Regions from separate parts of the Roseateles aquae genome, predicted to be linked through region 1. Evidence: predicted binding sites of a transcription regulator. Region 1 holds the regulator's gene; each other region holds the start of a gene.

Region 1 (4,711 bases):
GATCACGGGCGGGAACATAACGCAGGCGCTCGGCACGCAACAGGGTATCCCCCATCCGCAGTTCCGCCTGGCCACTGGCCTCGGTTTCCTGATCGACTCGGCTGCTCAGGTGCTCGGCACTGATGATCATCGCGGCCTGCTCACCCTGGCGACGTGTGAGCGACAGCTGGCGAGTAGGCCGCAGCTTCTGCGCCACACTGTCTGTTGGCGGGCCGCCAAGCTGCGCCTCGGCGCCCAACGCTGCGCCCAAGAGTGCAGCCAACAGCGTCAATCGCACAGCAGCAGGACGGGGCAATGAGTAAGAAGGGAGTGTGGGGCGCGGCACGGCGTCGGAGCGGGTTCGGGCACCAGGGCCCGGGACGGACTGGCGCTTTGTAGAATTCATTATCCATGAGGCCATGGGCCATCACGATCCGCATAGCGCCCGCCCTGCCAAGGGACGCCTGGCCTGCCAACCCACATAGGCTGATATGACCGCCATCGAATGGGCCGACCCGGCTCGCGCCGCCCGCTTCCAGACTTGGTTCAGCAGCCTGGTCAATCTGCACGGACTTGACGCCAGCAGCCTTGAGCTGGCCAATAACGACGCCAGCTCGCGCCGCTATCTGCGCTGCCAGTCCGAGCAGGGCAGTCGCATCATCATGGACGACCCGGCGCAGCCCAATCAGCTCAAGCCCTTTCTTGCCGTCGCCGCGCAGCTGCAGGCCTGCGATTTGCATGCGCCAGCCGTGCTGGCCGCCGACGCCGAACAGGGTTTTGCCCTGATTGAGGACCTTGGCCGGCAGACCTATCTGCAGGCCTTGCAGCAGGCCAGCCCGGTCGAGGCCGACCGGCTGATGCGCGCCGCCATCGCGGCGCTGCTGCAGTGGCAGTCGCGCGCCGATGCGTCCCAGTTGCCGGTCTACGACGAGGCCTTTGTGCGCCGTGAGCTGCAGATCTTCATCGACTGGTGTGTCGAGCGCGAGCACGGCCAGCGCTGGGACGGTGTCGAGCTGCAGTGGTGGCAGCGCACCTGCGATCTGCTGGTGACAAACATGCTGAGTCAGCCTCAGCTGGCCATGCACCGCGACTTCATGCCGCGCAATCTGATGGTCTGCGCCGATGGTCCCGGCATCCTCGACTTCCAGGATGCCGTCTGCGGCCCGATCAGCTACGACCTGGTCTCGCTGCTGCGCGATGCCTTCATCTCCTGGGATGAGGAACGCGAGCTGGACTGGGCGATTCGCTACTGGGAGCAGGCGCGCAAGCTGGGCCTGCCGGTGGGCGACGATTTCGGTGAGTTCTGGCGCCAGCTCGAATGGACCGGCCTGCAGCGCCATCTGAAGGTGCTGGGCATCTACTGCCGGCTCAAGCACCGCGATGGCAAGCCCCGCTATGCGGAGGACCTGCCGCGCTTCTTCGCCTACGCAATCAAGGTCAGCACCCGCTATATCGAACTCTCGCCACTGACCCGGCTGCTGGAGAAGCTGCGCGGCTCGCTGGTGCAGACCGGCTTCAATCTGCGCTGAAGCGCGAGCGCGCATTCAGCGCGTCACACAACCAGCCGCCAAGAGCCAGGGGTCGTGGTCTTCGCCGCCAAAGACCTGCAGCAAAAACTCCAGGAAGGCGCGCGTTCGCGCCGGCATGAACTTGCGGGTCGGCATCGTGGCCCAGATCGTGAAGCTGAACAGGCGCCACTCCGGTAGCACGCGCTCCAGCGCCCCTTCCAGCAGCGCGTCGCCGATCACAAAGGTCGGCAGGCCGGCGATGCCCAGGCCATGCAAGGTCGCCGCGTAATTGGTGTCGATCGATGAGGTGCTCAACACCGCCCGATCGGGCACACCGCTGAAGGTCTCGTGAACCGTGCCTTCGCCCAGTCCGCCACGAACAAAGACGATGCCGCGCTGCAACTCGGGGATCGAGGGCCGGATCGAGTCATGCCCCCTGAGGTCTCGTGGGTGCGCCGGGCGCCCGCATCGATCCAGGTAGTCTGGCGAGGCGCACATGATGACCTCGGTACGCGCCAGACGCCGGGCCACGAAGTCGCCTTCGAGCGGGTGGCGAGAACTGAGGATGGTGATGTCGAAGGCCTCGTCCATCGTCGCCACCGGACCCGGCGCATGCAGCTCGAGGGTGATGTGCGGGTACTGCTGGCGAAAGCGCGGCAGGTGCTTGGAGAGCTGATGCACGGCAATGGCGGGTGGCACCAGCACGCGCAGATGGCCGCGCGGGTCATTGGTTGACGCCGACGCCAAGGCCTCGGCCTCCTCGACATCGGCAATGATGCGCCGCGCCCGCTCCAGGTAGGCTTCGCCGACATCGGTCAGGGCCAGCTTGCGTGTCGTGCGATTGAGCAGCCGCGCTCCCAGATGCTCTTCCAGCTCCGCGACCAAACGGGTCACAACCGCTGGCGCCAGATCCAGCGCGCGGGCGGCGCCAGCAAAACTGCCCTCGTCAATCACTCGCGCAAAGGTGCGCATGGCCCGCAGCTGGTCCATCAGAAGGCTCCCTTCAGATCGTCTTGCGCAGATTGGCCGGCGCGATCTTCAGCGCCTCGCGGTACTTGGCCACCGTGCGCCGCGCCACCTGGATGCCCTGCTCTTCCAGCATGCTCGAGAGCTGGCTGTCCGACAGCGGCTTCTTGGCGTCCTCGGCCGCGACGAACTGCTTGATCAAGGCCCGCACCGCCGTGCTGGATGCATTGCCGCCCGACTCGGTATTCAGGCCCGAGCCAAAGAAATACTTCAGCTCGAACGTACCCCAGGGCGTGGCCATGTACTTGGCCGTGGTCACCCGCGAAATCGTCGATTCATGCAAGCCGAGCTCATCGGCAATCTCGCGCAGCACCAGCGGTTTCATCGCCAGCTCGCCATGGGTAAAGAAACCGCGCTGACGATCGACGATGGCCTCGGAGACGCGCAATATGGTGTCAAAGCGCTGCTGGATATTCTTGATGAACCAGCGCGCCTCCTGCAACTGCGTGCCCAGCGGCGAATTGCTGACACCACCGCGGGTGGCGCGCAGCGCCTGGGCATAGAGCTCGTTGATGCGCAGCTTGGGCGCCACATCCGGATTGATCATCACCCGAAAGCCGCGGCCGGCCTTCTGCACGATCACATCGGGCACCACCGCCTGCGCCACATTGCGCGCGAAGCGGCGGCCCGGCTTGGGCTCCAGCCGCCCGATCAGCGCCTGCGCCTCGCGCAGCAGCGCCTCGTCGGCGCCGGTCAGGGCCATCAGCTTGCGGCTGTCACGCTTGGCCAGCAGCTCCAGATGCTGCTTGCAGATCAGGATGGCGACCACCTGGGCCTGGCTGCGCGGCAGCGCCCGCAGCTGCAAGACCAGGCATTCCGAAAGATCGCGGGCGCCCACACCAGCGGGCTCCATGCTCTGCAGCCACTTCAGTGCGCAGCGCAGCAGGCTGAGCAGCTCCTCGGCCTGCTCAGCCTCGGCGCCAGCCGACAGCGCCGCCGCAATCTCTTCCAGGCTGTCTTCGAGATAGCCATCCTCGTTCAACGATTCGATCAGCACATGCAGCGCCGCACGGTCCTCGTCGCTCAAGCCCATGCCGGCCATCTGCGCGTTCAGATGCTCCTGCAGGCTGATCTCGGCCGATTCACGGTCGCTGTAATCGCTGTCGTCATCGGGCGCAGTACCGCCGCTGTTGCTGGGCAGTTCGCGGATGCCGTCGAAGTCGTCGCCCTCGGTGCCGTTTTCCCAGTCTTCGCGCTCGGTCGTGCCGAAGTCATCGGCACGGATCTCGGCCACCGCCTCGCCATCGCCGGCCGCCTCGGCGCTGCTGGCCGCCTCGTCGCGCTGACTGGCCGACAAGCGCTCGGCCGGCTCCAGCTGCGGCGCCTCGGCGAATTCCTCGTCGGTCTCCAGCAGCGGGTTCTGCGCCAGCATCTGCTCGACTTCCTGATGCAGCTCCAGCGTGGAGAGCTGCAGCAGGCGGATCGACTGTTGCAGCTGCGGCGTCAGCGACAGATGCTGGGAAAGGCGTACCTGCAGTGAGGGCTTCATCGTCCGAGCCGCCTACATGCGGAAGTGTTCGCCCAGGTAGACCTTGCGCACATCGGGGTTGTCGACGATCTCGGCCGGCCGGCCTTCGGCCAACACCGTGCCCTCGCTGATGATGTAGGCGCGGTCGCAAATGCCCAGCGTCTCGCGGACGTTGTGATCGGTGATCAGCACGCCGATGCCGCGCGCCTTCAGGAAACCGATGATGCGCTGGATCTCCAGCACCGCGATCGGGTCGACACCGGCAAAGGGCTCGTCCAGCAGGATGAAGCGCGGCTGCGTGGCCAGTGCACGGGCGATCTCGACACGCCGACGTTCACCGCCTGACAAGGCCGGCGCCGGGCTGTCGCGCAGCTTCTCGATGCTGAGGTCCTGCAGCAGCTGTTCCAGCGCCTCATCGACACGGGCATTGGGCCAGGCCCGGCCCTGCTCATCGAGCTGCAGCTCCAGCACGGCGCGGATGTTTTCCTCGACATTGAGCTTGCGAAAGATCGACGCTTCCTGCGGCAGATAGCTCAGGCCGAGCCGCGCACGCTGGTGAATAGGCAGGCGCTGCACCGGCTGACCATCGATGCGGATCTCGCCGGCATCGGCACGCACCAGCCCGACGATCATGTAGAAGCTGGTCGTCTTGCCGGCGCCATTCGGGCCCAAGAGGCCGACCACCTCGCCGCTGTGCACATCCAGGTGCACGTCCTTGACGACGCGGCGC
Region 2 (4,711 bases), on a different contig from region 1:
GGCGCGGTCTATACCGCGGATGCGAGCCATGAACTGGACGCCAGTGTGATGGACGGGCAGACCCGGCAGGCCGGCGCCGTGGCGGGCTTGCGCTGCACGCGCAATCCGGTGCTGGCGGCGCTGGCCGTGATGCGGCACAGCGAGCATCTGATGTTCATCGGCGACGCGGCAGACCGATTTGCTGCCAGCCACGGCCTGGAGCAGGTTGATCCCTCATGGTTCGGCACGGAAAGCCGGCTGCTTCAGTTGCGGCGCGCGCAGGCCGCGGCTCGCGGTGGCCTGCTCGACCATGATGGACAGGCGCTGAGCTTTGTCACGCCGCCGGCTGCTCCGCTCGATGAGCAGAATAAGTTCGGTACGGTGGGCGCAGTCGCCATGGACGCGGCGGGGCATCTTGCCGCTGCGACCTCCACCGGTGGCATGACCAACAAGCAGGTCGGGAGGGTCGGTGATTCGCCCATCATCGGCGCCGGTTGCTATGCCGACGACGCGACAGTCGCGGTGTCTTGCACCGGTACCGGCGAGGCCTTCATTCGTGCCTGTGCGGCTCATGATGTGGCAGCGTTGATGGCCTATGCCGGGTTGTCGCTTGAGCAGGCGGCGAGGCGGGTTGTGATGGACAAGCTACCGAGCAATGGGGGGCGCGGTGGCCTGATTGCCGTCAGCGCGCGGGGCGAGGTGGCGATGCCCTTCAATACCGAGGGCATGTACCGGGGCTATGTGCGGCTTGGCGAGCGGCCGGACGTGGCGATCTACGCAGCGGCCTGAGCGTTGACAGGTACAAGGGCAGCCGCTGGAGCGGGCTGCTGCTTGTGAACCCGATCTGGCGCGCCCCCACGGTCTGATGCCCACCAAGTAAAAAAGCGACCCGGAGGTCGCTTTTCTCTTGCGGCGAGAGGCAGATCATCGCCTCATCTCCAGACGCAAGACAGTTCAGGCCTTGCTGCCCTTGCGGCGGGTGTAAACCACGCCGAACAATGCCAGGCCTGCCAATGCCAGCGAGCCCGGTTCGGGAGTCTTGCCAGCCGTGACGCGCAGGAAAGTCTGTGAGGCGCCGGTCGGCGTGTAGACGGTGTAGGTATAGGCGCTGGTGCTACCCAAGTTGGACCCATTCACGCTGGTCCAGTTGCCGCTGTTCAGTGCGGCAAGATAGGCGTTGACCTGGGTGACAAAGCCCGAATCAGCCGAGGTGTACTTCAGGCCGCCGGCGGTGCTGCTATAGCCGGTATCGCCTTCAATTTCCCATACGGCGTACTGGAACGCTGCGGACTTGGTCGAATTGCTCAGGCTGTCAGCATAGGCATGCGAATACAGATCTTGCAGCTTGCTCAGCACGGTGGCCGTGTTCTGCACGCCGTAGGACACGGCCGTCTTGTAGGTGGTGTTCGTATAGAGCGCCGTGTAGCCACCGCCGGTGATGAAGTTCGACAGACTGGTGGTGTTGTAGGTCGCCGTCAACGCAGCGGTTGTCAACGGATCCAGGCAATAGACCCAGAAGTTGTCCACGCCGTCGGTGACACCCATCGCACCCAGTGAGGTGCTCTTGGCCGCCAGGCTGCCAAACTTCAGCGTTTCGGTCAGCGTCTTGTTGTTCGACGGTGTCTGCCAGCTCAGCGAACTGGTGGCGTAGGCTTGCGACGAGGCGCCCAGCGCAATCACGCTTGCCAGCGCCATCGCGCTGAAGCGCGCCAGAGAGCCGACTTGATGAGCAGTGTTTGTTTGCATGACAACCTTTTGGAACTTGATTCTTGGACTACCGAGCACTTGGTCGCGAGCGTAACAGGCTGTGCTTTCTCGCCTATCCCGCGAACCGGGGGAGTTCGACAGGGATTGCACAAACTTCACGTTCTCGCTTGCTGCCTCAGTCACGGAAAGGATTCAATGGAAACTAAGCAATATTTGTGCCTGAGTTTCCATCCTCTTGATTTGACTGAAGTTTCCGTTCGTTGGCGATAGGAAACTGTTTGGCTGTAAAAAATGCCGACAGGGGCGCTCAAATCAGAGACCTAACTCGCGACGGGCGCGGGCCAATTCCTCCGCGGGCTGCGGCTTCACTGGTGAGCTCTGAGCTGCCGCCAGTTCGTCGCGCGCCTCGGCCTTGCGCCCACTCTTGGCCAATGCATAGGCCAGGTGAAGGCGAATCTCACCGCTGGTTGGGTTGCGCAAACGCGCTTCACGGAGAAAGCGCAAGCCACCCTCCTTGTCGCCGCGCTGCAGCAGGATCCAGCCCATCACATCATTGACTTCGGCATCATTCGGCGCCAGTTTGACGGCCTTTTCGGCGGCGGCAACGGCGCCAGCGTCGTTGAGTCGCTGCAGCAGGGCGGCGTAAGCGGCCACCGTGCTGGCATTGTCCGGTTCCAGGGCGACGACTTGCGCGAAGCTCTTGCGCGCCTGGTCCATCTTGCCGGCTTGCAGCTGCACCTCGGCCAATGCGCGCAGACTGAGCTTGTCATCAGGCCTTTTCTTGGTCCAGCTCTCCAGCGATTGCAGAGCCTTGTCGGTTTCGCCGCCAGCAATCTGGGCTTGCACCAGCAGCAGTACGACGCTGGTTTCCGGTGCCTTATCCATGGCAGCACGGTAAGCCAGCTGGGCGGCGGCAAATTGGCCTCGCGAGAAGGCGACGTGGCCGGTGGTCAGCAAGGTGGGTACGGTGCCCGGATGCTTGGCCTGCAAGGTCTTGAGCGCTGCATCGATCTTGGCGGCGTCACCGCGCCGACCTTCGATCTCAGTCTGCAGCACCAGCGCCTGCAGATCGTCAGGCTTGGCTTGCAGGGCTTTCTGGACGTTGTAGCTGGCCTGGTCGATACCGCCGGCCATCAATTGCATACGACCGATGGCAACCTGCTTGTCGGCGTCGAACTCGGCCAGCCTGGTGGCTTCCTGCAAGCTGAGGCGGGCATTGGTTGATTCGCCGGCGGCCAGGTAGGCGCGGCCCAGCGCCAACTGCACGGCGAATTTGCTGGGCTGCTTGCCGGCCAGCATTTTGGCGGTCTCCAGCGCCTTGTCGACCTGGCGCTGGCTGCTGTAGTAGTCAATCATCGCCAACCCTGGGCGCGGGTCCTGGCGCTGCACATCGTCGGCCTTTTGCCATTGGCGCAGGGCTTCAGCGGGGCGACCGGCGCGCAATTCCAGTGTGCCCAGTTCAAACAGCACGTCGGGGTCGTCCTTCATGCGGGTGAGCATCTGCGTCAGTCGTGTCCGCGCTTCGTCAAAGCGCCTTTCCTCGATGTCCAGCCAGCTCAGATTGATGCCTGCCGGACGGAAGGCCGGGTCCTTGGCCAGCACCTGCTGGAAGGCGGCGCGGGCGCCGGCCTTGTCGCCGATACGGCCGCGAACGTTGCCGAGGAAGTTGATCATCGTCAGGTTGTCCGGCTCGCGCTTGACGATGGTCTCGGCAATCTGCAATGCCTTGGCGCTTTGCCCCTGACGTGCGAAGGTCAGCGCCAGCTGCACGCCAGAGCGGGTGTCGGCCGGATTGGCGGCATAGGCTTTTTCCAGATTGCTCAGGCCCTGCTTGTCCAGCCCAAGGCCCAGCTGGCTGAAGCCCAGTTCGCGCACGGCGTCGGCGCTGTTGCTCTTGGCGGCGGCGCGCTCGAACAGCTCGCTGGCCTGCGGATAGCGTTTGCGGGCCAGCTGGATGGATCCCATCATGTAGAGCGCCTGCGTGTCGTCAGGGTTGTTGCGCAGCATGGTCTCAAGGATGGGGACGGCAAGCGTGAAGTCCTTGGACTGCACGGCAATCGAGGCCAGCAGCATCTGCCCGACATAGTGCTTGGGGTTCAGCGTGAGGATGGTGCGCAGGTATTCACGCGCCTTCTCCAAATTGCCCAATGCATGGTGCGATAGCGCACCGGCCATCATCAGCGGCTCATCGCCAGCAACCAGGCCGGGCGGTAGTGCGTCGATCTGGTCAACCGCCTCGGCATAGTTGGTCTTTGCCGCGGCAGCATCACCAGCCCGCGTCGCCAGCAGGGCGCGCATATAGGACGCGCGCGGATCGCTGACTTCCCATTCCTTCAGCAGCGCCAGATCCGTCGAAGCCTCTTTCTCACGGCCCAGGCTGAGCAGCGCAAACGCGTGGCCGACGCGCGCGTCAATATGCTTTTTGTCCAGCGCCAGCGCTTTCTCCTGCGCAGTGGCCGAACCTTTGTAATCCTGCATCGCATAGAGCACCGTGCCCAGCGTATACCAGGCAGCGGGCTTGTCAGCGCCTAGTTCGGTCGCACGGCTGGCACTGGCCTTGGCCTTGTCGCGCTCGCCGGCTCGCAGGTACATCAAGGCTTCGGCAATGAAGGGAGAAGCGGAGCGTGGGTCGAGCGCCTTGGCATCGCTGAAGCTTTTGGTCGCCAAGGTGATGTTGCCGCTCATTGCATAAGCGGTACCTCGCAAGGTCAATACCTCGGGCTGCAAGGCAGGCAACAGGCTTTGAACGGTCAATTCGTCGAGCAGCTTCTTGCGTTCGCCCAGCAGCAGGTAGAGCTGGCCCAGTGGAATGGCCACTTCATTGCGGCTGACACCTTGCTTGAGCGCCTCCTCGAACGCCGCTTCAGCACCCTTGAGCTCACCGACCTTGAGCAGCACCTTGCCGAGCAGCAGGTGGGCGGCCAGCATCTTGTTGTCTTGCTGAATCGTGTTCTTCAGCTGGATGGTGGCACCTTCCAGATCGCCCTTCTCATAGCGCTGCAGCGCGTCCTCATAGAACTTCGCT
Region 3 (4,711 bases), on a different contig from region 1:
CGCGCAGGTGGCGAAGACATGGGCGTGGTCCTGGCAGACGCCCTGGCCATTGGCGAAGGACTCGGCGGCCGGTGTCGCCGCATCGGTCACGCCAGGCATGTAGCGCATCTGCTGCTCCAGCTGCGTCATCATCGCGAGCAGGCCCTCGCGGGCATCGCTGCGGCAGGCGGCGGCGAACTGCTGGGCAAAGTCGCGCAAGGCCGGGTCGGCCCGGGTCAGCGCGCTGTCGCGCAGGAACAGCTCGACCGGCAGCGCGCCGGCCAGATCCAGCTCGGCATCGGGCTGTGGCGGGCCATCGTCGGTATCGACCTCGCCGCGGGCGAACAGATGGATCTCCTGCCGCGGGCCATCGAGCGTCAGCACATGCATCACATTGCCATAGGCATCCAGGCAGCGCGAGGCCGGCCCCGGCAGCTGCAAATCCCAGCTCAGCACCCGCAGGCCGCGCGAGGGCCGCGGCGTCAGCCGCAAATACTGGGTGCTGCGCGTCAGCGGCAGGTCGTAGTGATAAACCGTCTCGTGGGAGATCAGCAGGTGCATGGCGAGGCTCCGTTCATTGCAGCGACGCGCAGCTCAGTTGACGTCGAAGTAGGCGCGCCGGATGGCCTGACCCAGCGTTGCCGATTCATCGAGAAAGCCGGTCAGCCAGCGGTGCAGGCCCTCGGCCAGGATCTCGTCCACCGATCCATACTCCAGCCGAAGCGCCAGCCGGCCGGCCAGCTGCTTGACCTCTCGGCCGGCATCGGCGGCGCCGGCGCGGGCCTCGATCAGCGGCAGGATGGCGTTGATCTCGTCGCAGCAGGCGCGCAGCGAGCGCGGCACATCGGGGCGCAGGATCAGCAGCTCGGTGACGCGGCGGCCGTCCAGGCTGTCGCGGTAGGCGGCGTGATAGGCCTCGAAGGCCGACAGCGAGCGCAGCAGCGCGCTCCAGGCGTAGAAGTCCGGGGCGCTGTCGCTGGGTGCGTCGACCGGCATCAGCGAGGCCACGGCCGGCTCGATCAGCTGCGACTTCACGTCGAGCAGCCGTGCGGTGTTGTCGGCTCGTTCGGCAAAGGTGCCCAGGCGGATGAAGCAGTAGGCATCGTTGCGCTGCAAGGTGCCGTAGGTGGCGCCACGGAACAGGTGCGAGCGTTCCTTGACCCAGTCGAAGAAGCTGGACACGCTGGGAATGCCGCGCTTGGGCAGGCTGCGTCCCTCCAGCCAGGTGGCGTTGATGGCCTCCCACATCTCGGCGGTGATCTGGCCGCGCACCGCATGGGCGTTCTCGCGCGCCTCGCGCAGGCAGGACAGCACCGAGGCCGGATTGTCCAGATCCAGCGCCATGAAGTTGAACAGCTGCTCGGCCTCCAGCTTGGCATGCTTGGCGTGATAGGCCTCCAGCGTGCCGGTGACGGCCAGCGGCGCCGCCAGCTCGGTCATCGCGCCGCGCGATTGCGGCAGCAGCGACAGCGAATGCGTCACATCCAGCATGCGCACCAGATCCTCGGAACGCTCGAGGTAGCGGCTCATCCAGTAGAGCTGGGAAGCGGTTCGGGAAAGCATTATTTGTCTCCGGCGTAAATGACGCAGCAATCGACGGCAGGACTCATCCAGACCCAGCAGAGCCCGACGATCCGGCTCCGCCGGGCGTCCGGGCGCGCCCCCTTCGAGGGGGCGCGCGTAGCGCGTAGGGGGTGGGCCATCACGCCTCCAAGATCCAAGTGTCTTTGGTGCCGCCGCCCTGGCTGCTGTTGACCACCAGCGATCCCTGCTTCAGCGCCACCCGCGTCAGGCCGCCGTGGACCATGCTGATCTCGCGGCCGGTCAGCACAAAGGGGCGCAGATCGATGTGGCGCGGGGCGATGCCGCTGTCGACAAAGGTCGGGCAGCTCGACAGGCACAGCGTCGGCTGGGCGATGTAGTTGCTCGGGTTGGCGCGCACCCGCTGCTTGAAGTCCTCGACCTCGGCGGCCGTCGCGGCCGGACCGACCAGCATGCCGTAGCCGCCGGCGCCATGCACCTCCTTGACGACCAGCTCGGCCATATGGGCCAGCACATGGTCCAGATCCTCGGGCTTGCGGCATTGCCAGGTCGGCACGTTGTGCAGGATGGGTTCCTCGCCGAGGTAGAAGCGGATCATGTCCGGCACATAGGGGTAGATGGACTTGTCGTCGGCCACGCCGGTGCCGATCGCATTGGCCAGGATCACATGGCCCTGCTTGTAGACCGAGAGCAGGCCCGGCACGCCCAGCATCGAATCGGCGCGGAAGGCCAGCGGGTCGAGGAAGGCGTCGTCGATGCGGCGGTAGATCACATCGACCCGCTTGGGCCCGACGGTGGTGCGCATGTACAGGTACTCGTCCTTGACGAACAGGTCCTGTCCCTCGACCAGCTCGACGCCCATCTGCTGGGCCAGGAAGGCGTGCTCGAAATAGGCGCTGTTGAAGGGGCCGGGTGTCAGCACCACCACGCGCGGCGCATCGTGAGCGCCCTCGCCCGCGGGTGCGCGCTCGGCCTCGCTGGCATGGCGCAGCGTGTTCAGCAGCAAGGTCGGGTAATGCGCCACCGGCGCCACCTGGTAGCGGGCAAACAGCTCGGGGAAGAGCCGCATCATCATCTTGCGGTTCTCCAGCATGTAGGAGACGCCGCTGGGCACGCGCAGGTTGTCCTCCAGCACGTAGTAGCCGCCGTCCGAATGGCGGATCAGGTCGACGCCGGTGATATGGGCGTAGATGCCGTGGGGCAGATCCAGCCCCTGCATGGCCGGCTGATACTGCGCATTGGCAAAGACCTGCTCGGCCGGGATCAGGCCGGCCTTGATGATGTCGTGATCGTGGTAGATGTCCCAGAGGAAGCGGTTCAGCGCGCTGACCCGCTGGCGCAGCCCGGCCTCCAGCATCCGCCACTCATCGGCCGGCACGATGCGCGGCACGGTGTCGAAGGGAATCAGCCGCTCGGCGCCGGCCTCGTCGCCATAAACGGCGAAGGTGATGCCGACCTTGTGGAACAGCAGATCGGCCTCGGCGCGCTTCTTGGCCAGCGCTTCGGGTGTCTGGGCGTGCAGCCAGTTGGCGAAGGGCTGGTAATGCGGCCGGATCGCACCACTGGCGAGCAGCATCTCGTCGTAATGACCGTTGGCGGGCAGGGTGAGCGCGTGCATGAGGTCTCCGAGGCTTGTGCCCGATGATCAATGCAAGCCCCGTGCCTGTGCAAACGATCTCTTTGCTGCGCCGTGGCGGTGCGCGAACCCGGCTGCGCCTGGTCTTGGTGCGACACCGACGCACCAGGCCGGCGCATCGGCCGGTGACAAACCAGCATCAAATGCCCCGATATACCCGGCTTCGTGTGCTGAGCGCCACAGTTGGGCGGGCGAACTGCGCGCTTTCCCTCAGGCAGGCCGAGCCCCGCTTGCATAGCATTCGTCCGCAGGGTGGAGCGCGGCCATCTAGATCGAGATCGCGGCCGGGTCCAGGAGGAAAACAGTGATGAAAGCAACAATGAGCAAGATGCTGAGCCGGGCAGCGCGTGGGCTGCCAATGTGGGGGCGTGGCGCATTGGGAGCACTGCTGCTGGGCTTGCAGGTCGTGACGCCGGTGCAGGCTGCGCCGGGTGAGGTGATCGGCGCCATCGTGCCGGAAAGCCGGCCCAATGCCGCCCAGGGCGAGGAAATCCGCAACGGCATGATGCTGGCGCTGAAAACCTGGCCGGGCCAGCCGGTGCCGACACTGGTGATCAAGGACAGCGCCTGCGATTCCGACCGCGCCAAGGCGGCCGCCAATGCGCTGGTGGCGGCGCGGGTCGATATCGTGCTGGGCGGCTGGTGCGAGCTCGGCGAGATGCCGGCCGTGCTGCGTGCCGCCGGCATTCCTTTTGTGTCCAGCAATGCCGAACGCCTGAAGAGCGGCGAAGGCACGTTGCAGCTGGGTCGTGTCGGCTTCAATGTCGCCGAGAACATCGCCACCAAGCTGCGCTCCGAGACCAGTCTGCGCGTCACCGCCTCCAGCGCCTGCTGGATTGACTTCGAGGCGCCGCTCTCACCCAAGTACGACGCCGCGCTGTGCCCGGTGCCGACCATCGACAAGGCCCGCTGGGCCGAGATTGCGCCGACCTATCTGGCCGCCTTCCGCAAGCCCTTCACGCTGTCTGCGGCACGCGGCTATGCGGCGATGGAGGTCGCCTTGGCCTATATCAAGCGCACCCGCGCCGGTGCCAAGTCGTCCGCCGCCGTGGCCGATACCCAGGGCCTGAAGACGCTGATGGGCCCGGTCATGCCGCGCGATTCCAATAGCGACGATGTGCTGCGCCTGAGCTTTGCGCCCAAGCTGCCGCGCCTGCCGGCCCGTGAGGCGGGGGTGCTGGAACAGCTGGTCAAGAGCAAGTCCTGCGACTGCAAGCCGGGCGACTGCGGCAAGGGCGGACCCTGGGGCGGCATGCCCTTTACCGTGCAGAGCGGCGCGGCCAGCTGCGGCCAGCTGCTGGCCGGCAAGAGCGAGCTGGCGGCGCGCTGAGTCGCTTTAACGGCCGCGGGCCGTTCAGGCGCGCGGCAGCCGAACGACGAAGACGCTGCCGCCGCCCGTGAGCGGCTCGCAGACGGCGCTGCCGCCGTGATGGTTGGCGATCTGCCGTACCAGTGACAGTCCCAGCCCGACACCCGGCCCCTGGGTGGCGCCACGGAAGAAGGGCTCGAAGACCTGCTCGCGCTGCGCCTGCGCCACACCCGGGCCGGCATCCC
Region 4 (4,711 bases), on a different contig from region 1:
GGCGTGGAAAAGCTGGCGCCCTGGGTGGCGCTGCTGTTGGTGTCGGGCTTGGTAGGCTGCGGCGGTGGGGGTGGAGGTGGTGCGTCGACGGTGGTGACGCCCGGCGCCGGTGGCTCGGGTGCGACCAGTCATGCGGGCAAGGTGACCGTGCTGCCGCCAAAGGCCAATGGTCTGCAGGTCTGGGTTGCCTATCAAGACGGCGATGGCCCGTGGAAGCTGGCGCCGTCGGCCGATGGCAAGTACAGCTTCCAGGTCGACAACGTCGACGGCCGCTACGCCGTGATGGTGGTGGCCGACATGCCCAATGACTCGGCGACCGTCAGCGCGTTCTATCTGACCCGCGACGAAGCGGCGGAGGTCGATCTGTCAAGCTCTGAGAGCATCCGCGACGCCACGCACAGGGTTCGCGCCAGCATTGTGAATGCCGACAGCAGCGCACGTTGCCATATTCGCATGCAGGCCTATACCGGCAGCGAGGCCTGCAACAGCTGGCAAGCCGATCGCCACAGCTTCATGGTCGGCGATGCTGCTTTTGATGCCTCGCTGACACGATTTGACGCCAGCAACGTGGCGGATCTTTTCGTCTATCAGCGTGATCTGAAGACAAGCACGGACATGCAACTCAGCTTTGATCTGGCCAAGGGCGTGCCGCTCACGGCGACACAACGCATCGGTCTTGCTGCCGACGCCGCGCGAGCGGGTGAAACGCTGTCGTACTCGGCCACCTGGCGTTCGGCGCAAGGCTCCATTGCCCTGAACCGCTCGTCGACATCGACGGCTTACCCGACGCTGCCGACAGCGAGCGCGCTGCCGGCTGGCTACTACTCGGTTGGCGTCACCGCCTTGCTCGCGCAGGGTGATGGCCGAGCGCAAAGACAGGCGGGCTATCGCTCACTCGACGGCAACGGGCAAACCGTGCAACTGCCGCCCAACGTCAATCCGATCGCTTTTGGATTGGCACCTAACAGTGCTTATCCGCGCCCAACGGTCAAGTGGACCCCCTTGCCCGGCAGCCTGAGCAGCTCCTTCCGGGTCGATACCTTTGACAACCCGGATCCGAGTGGCCAGGACCCGATCTGGAGCTTCAGCTTCTCTTCCGCCTGGATCAAGGGCGGCAAGACGGTCGACTACACCTTCCCTGACCTGAACGGGCTGGGCTGGAATCCGCGCTGGTACTTCAAGTACGGTGCGCAGGTGAGCGTGACCTACAGCGAAGACAGCGATAGCGCTCCCGAACCCAATTGGTACACCGGCGCCGTCCGCACCAAGCCGGCTGGCAGCACGTTCTGGTCGTCCTGGGTGACGACACCGATCACGCTGCCGCGCTGAGTACGGCGTCGGGCTAGGCGTGCAATCTGTCGCGGCGCCCGCCCAGGCATGGTGGCGATGGCGGCGGTGCTGGCGCGGCTGCGCTACTGGAACGCCGTAGGACTCAGGGTGCTGCCGGCAGCCCTCGGCGCAGCTGAATCGCCTCACCGACATGGGGCGCTTGCAGCGTGCCGCTGCCCGCCAGATCGGCAATCGTTCGCGCCACCCGCAGCACGCGATGAAAGCTGCGCGCTGACCAGACCAGCCGCTCCGCGGCCTGCTCCAGCAGCTGCCGGGCTGCGGGGTCCAGCGGCGCATGCTGTTCCAGCTCCTGCGCCGCCAGCGCGGCATTGGGCCGCTGTTGACGGGCCAGCGCATGTTGGCGGGCGGCGGCGACCCGCTCGGCGACCGTGGCGCTGGTTTCGCCCGCGGCCATGCGGCCGAGTTCCTTGGGCGGCACGAAAGGGACTTCGACCAGCAGGTCGATGCGGTCCAGGAAGGGGCCGCTCAGCCGGGCTTGATAACGGTTGATCTGATCGGGTGTGCAGCGGCACAGCTTCTGGCTGTGACCCAAGTTGCCGCAGGGGCAGGGGTTCATCGCGGCCACCAGCTGAAAGCGCGCCGGGAACTCGGCCTGGCGCGCGGCGCGCGAGATCAGGATGCGGCCGGTCTCCATCGGTTCGCGCAAGGCCTCCAGCGCGGCGCGCGGAAATTCGGGCAGTTCATCCATGAACAAGACGCCATGTTGGGCCAAGGAAATCTCGCCGGGGCGCGGTGGCGAGCCACCGCCAACCAGGGCCACTGCCGAAGCACTGTGGTGCGGGCTGCGCAGCACGCGCTGGCCCCAGCGCCGCAGCTCGAACTGGCCGGCTAGGCTGAGCACGGCGGCGGACTCCAAGGCCTCGCTTTCATCTAAGGGCGGCAAGAGTCCGGCGAGGCGTTGCGCCAGCATCGACTTGCCGGTACCCGGAGGTCCCATCAGCAAGAGGCTGTGGCCGCCGGCCGCGGCAATCTCCAAGGCCCGCTTGGGCAAGGCCTGACCCTTGATATCGGCCAGGTCCGGGCCGCCAGTCTCGGGCACCGGCAATTGGGCCTGTGCACGCGCCAGTGCCTGTTCGGCGCCGGGCAGCAGGCAGGCGACCACATCGAGCAAATGATTCGCGCTGCGCACATCGATATCCTGCACCAGCGCCGCCTCCGCGGCACTGGCGGCAGGCAGCAGCAGTTGGCGCCGGCTGCCCGCCGTCTTCAGCGCCAGCCCCATCACCAGCGCGCCGCGCACCGGGCGCAGTTCCCCGGCCAGCGACAACTCGCCGGCGCATTCCAGAGCATCGAGCCGGGTGGCGTCGATCTGCCCGCTGGCGGCCAGCAGGCCCAGGGCAATGGGCAGATCGAAGCGGCCGCCTTCCTTGGGCAGATCGGCCGGCGCCAGATTGACCGTGATTCTTTTATTGGCCGGGAATTGCAGGCCACTGCTCTGCAGCGCGGCACGCACCCGTTCGCGGGCTTCCTTGACCTCGGTCTCGGCCAGGCCGACCAAGGTGAAGCTGGGCAGGCCATTGGCCAGATGCACCTCGACGGTCACCGGCGCGGCGCTGAGGCCATCGAGCGCGCGGCTGTGGATGATGGCCAGCGACATGCGGCGTCTCCTCCCTGCTTGTTGCCGCCGATTCTGCCCGCAACATCGTCGCCGTGGCGACATGCGCACACAAACGGGGCGTGCACCAGGGCGGCGCATGCGGTCGATGTGGGCCATCTTGGTGCACAAAGTTGCGTTCCGTGCCTGCGCTGCTGGCTTGGCCGGGGAGTTGCAGGTTGGCACGGAAGCTGCAGGTAGGGCTTCGAGTCTGCCTCCAAACCATCCAACCCTCAGGAGTACCGTGATGTCCAAGCTGATTCTTGCCGCTGTGGCCCTGGCTGCCCTTGCTTCGCTGGGCGCCAGCGCCCCGGCCCACGCCGAGGAGCCTGCTGCGGCCGCCTCGCCGCTGAGTTTCAACGCCAGCGTGACGACCGACTATCGCTACCGTGGCATCTCGCAGACCCGCCTGAAGCCGGCCCTGCAAGGCGGTGCCGACTACGACTTCGGTAACGGCTTCTACATCGGGACCTGGGCCTCGACGATCAAGTGGATCAAGGACGGTGGCGGCGATGCCAATGTCGAGATCGACCTGTACGGCGGCTACAAGACCGAGATCAGCAAGGGGCTGACGCTGGACGTGGGCCTGCTGCAGTACGTCTACCCGAGCAATGCGCTCAACCCCAGCGCCAACACGCTGGAGATCTATGGTGCGCTGACCTTCGGCATGTTCACCGCCAAGTACTCGCACAGCACCAGCAATCTGTTCGGTTTTGCGGACTCCAAGGGAAGCGGCTATCTGGAACTCGGTGCCGCGATCGACCTGGGCGATGGCATGACGCTGACGCCGCACATCGGTCATCAAAGCGTCCGCCACAGCGGCGAATACTCGTATACCGATTATTCGCTGACCTTGAACAAGGACTACGCCGGTTTCCTGTGGGGCGTCGCTGTGGTGGGTACCAGCACCGATGCCTACCTGGGCGCCGGCAAGAACCTGGGCAAGAGCGCCCTGGTGCTGTCGGTCAAGAAGACTTTCTGAACAGACACGTAAACGAGGAGCGCGATATGAAACTGATCACCGCCGTCATCAAGCCCTTCAAGCTTGACGAAGTGCGTGAAGCCCTCAGCGCCATTGGCGTGCAGGGCCTGACCGTCACCGAGGTCAAGGGCTTTGGCCGCCAGAAGGGGCACACCGAGCTGTACCGCGGCGCCGAGTACGTCGTCGATTTCCTGCCCAAGGTCAAGATCGAGGCGGCCGTGGCCGACGCGGTGGTCGATCAGGTCATCGAAGCGATCGAGAGCGCGGCCCGCACCGGCAAGATCGGTGACGGCAAGATCTTTGTGTCGCCGCTTGATCAGGTGGTGCGCATCCGTACCGGTGAGACCGGGCAGGACGCGCTGTGATCGCCCACCCCCTACCGGCTTCGCCGGCCCCCTCAAAGGGGGCGTGCCCGAAGGCCCGGCGGAGCCGGAGCCTCGGGCCCCGCGTGGTTTGAATGGCTGACTGCGACGCGTGCATCGCGCAGCGGCACTGGAACAGAACCGTTGGAGATTTGATGATGAAGAAACTGCTTGCTTGTCTGGCCCTGGCCGCGGCGGTCTGTGCGCCTGCTGCCTGGGCGCAGGACCCCGCTGCGTCGGCGCCTGCGGCGTCTGCCGCTGTGGCCACGGTCGCGGCGCCTGTGGCCGAGGCGGCTGCTTCGGCGCCGGCACCCGCGGCTGCGGCCTCTGCCGTTGAGGCCGCTTCTGCACCGGTGCTGGTGCCCAACAAGGGCGACACCACCTGGATGATGCTGTCCACGCTGCTCGTCATCATGATGACGG

The links. The regulator sigma-54, encoded in region 1, starts transcription at its own class of promoters, with help from an activator protein. The targets are predictions, from matches to a motif close to TGGCANGNAANCTGCTTT.
Region 2: a site for sigma-54 is predicted at 1,890-1,907, ahead of RQP53_RS02480 (PEP-CTERM sorting domain-containing protein). Genes of this name have one in related genera too.
Region 3: a site for sigma-54 is predicted at 3,169-3,186, ahead of RQP53_RS21715 (circularly permuted type 2 ATP-grasp protein). Genes of this name have one in related genera too.
Region 4: a site for sigma-54 is predicted at 3,125-3,142, ahead of RQP53_RS12535 (TorF family putative porin). Genes of this name have one in related genera too.

Annotation. Positions count from the first base shown of each region.
Region 1 is NZ_JAVXZY010000003.1:68,247-72,957, reverse strand. It holds gene RQP53_RS09155 (LPS-assembly protein LptD) at 1-262, opposite strand, end outside; gene RQP53_RS09150 (aminoglycoside phosphotransferase family protein) at 471-1,508, shown strand; gene RQP53_RS09145 (LysR family transcriptional regulator) at 1,524-2,477, opposite strand; gene RQP53_RS09140 (RNA polymerase factor sigma-54) at 2,491-4,002, opposite strand; gene lptB (LPS export ABC transporter ATP-binding protein) at 4,015-4,711, opposite strand, start outside.
Region 2 is NZ_JAVXZY010000001.1:562,522-567,232, reverse strand. It holds gene RQP53_RS02485 (isoaspartyl peptidase/L-asparaginase family protein) at 1-768, shown strand, start outside; gene RQP53_RS02480 (PEP-CTERM sorting domain-containing protein) at 934-1,725, opposite strand; gene prsT (XrtA/PEP-CTERM system TPR-repeat protein PrsT) at 1,999-4,711, opposite strand, start outside.
Region 3 is NZ_JAVXZY010000011.1:171,366-176,076, reverse strand. It holds gene RQP53_RS21725 (transglutaminase family protein) at 1-540, opposite strand, end outside; gene RQP53_RS21720 (alpha-E domain-containing protein) at 574-1,542, opposite strand; gene RQP53_RS21715 (circularly permuted type 2 ATP-grasp protein) at 1,682-3,139, opposite strand; gene RQP53_RS21710 (type 1 periplasmic-binding domain-containing protein) at 3,465-4,487, shown strand; gene RQP53_RS21705 (sensor histidine kinase) at 4,512-4,711, opposite strand, start outside.
Region 4 is NZ_JAVXZY010000004.1:356,392-361,102, reverse strand. It holds gene RQP53_RS12545 (hypothetical protein) at 1-1,329, shown strand, start outside; gene RQP53_RS12540 (YifB family Mg chelatase-like AAA ATPase) at 1,433-2,947, opposite strand; gene RQP53_RS12535 (TorF family putative porin) at 3,192-3,926, shown strand; gene glnK (P-II family nitrogen regulator) at 3,953-4,291, shown strand; gene RQP53_RS12525 (ammonium transporter) at 4,447-4,711, shown strand, end outside.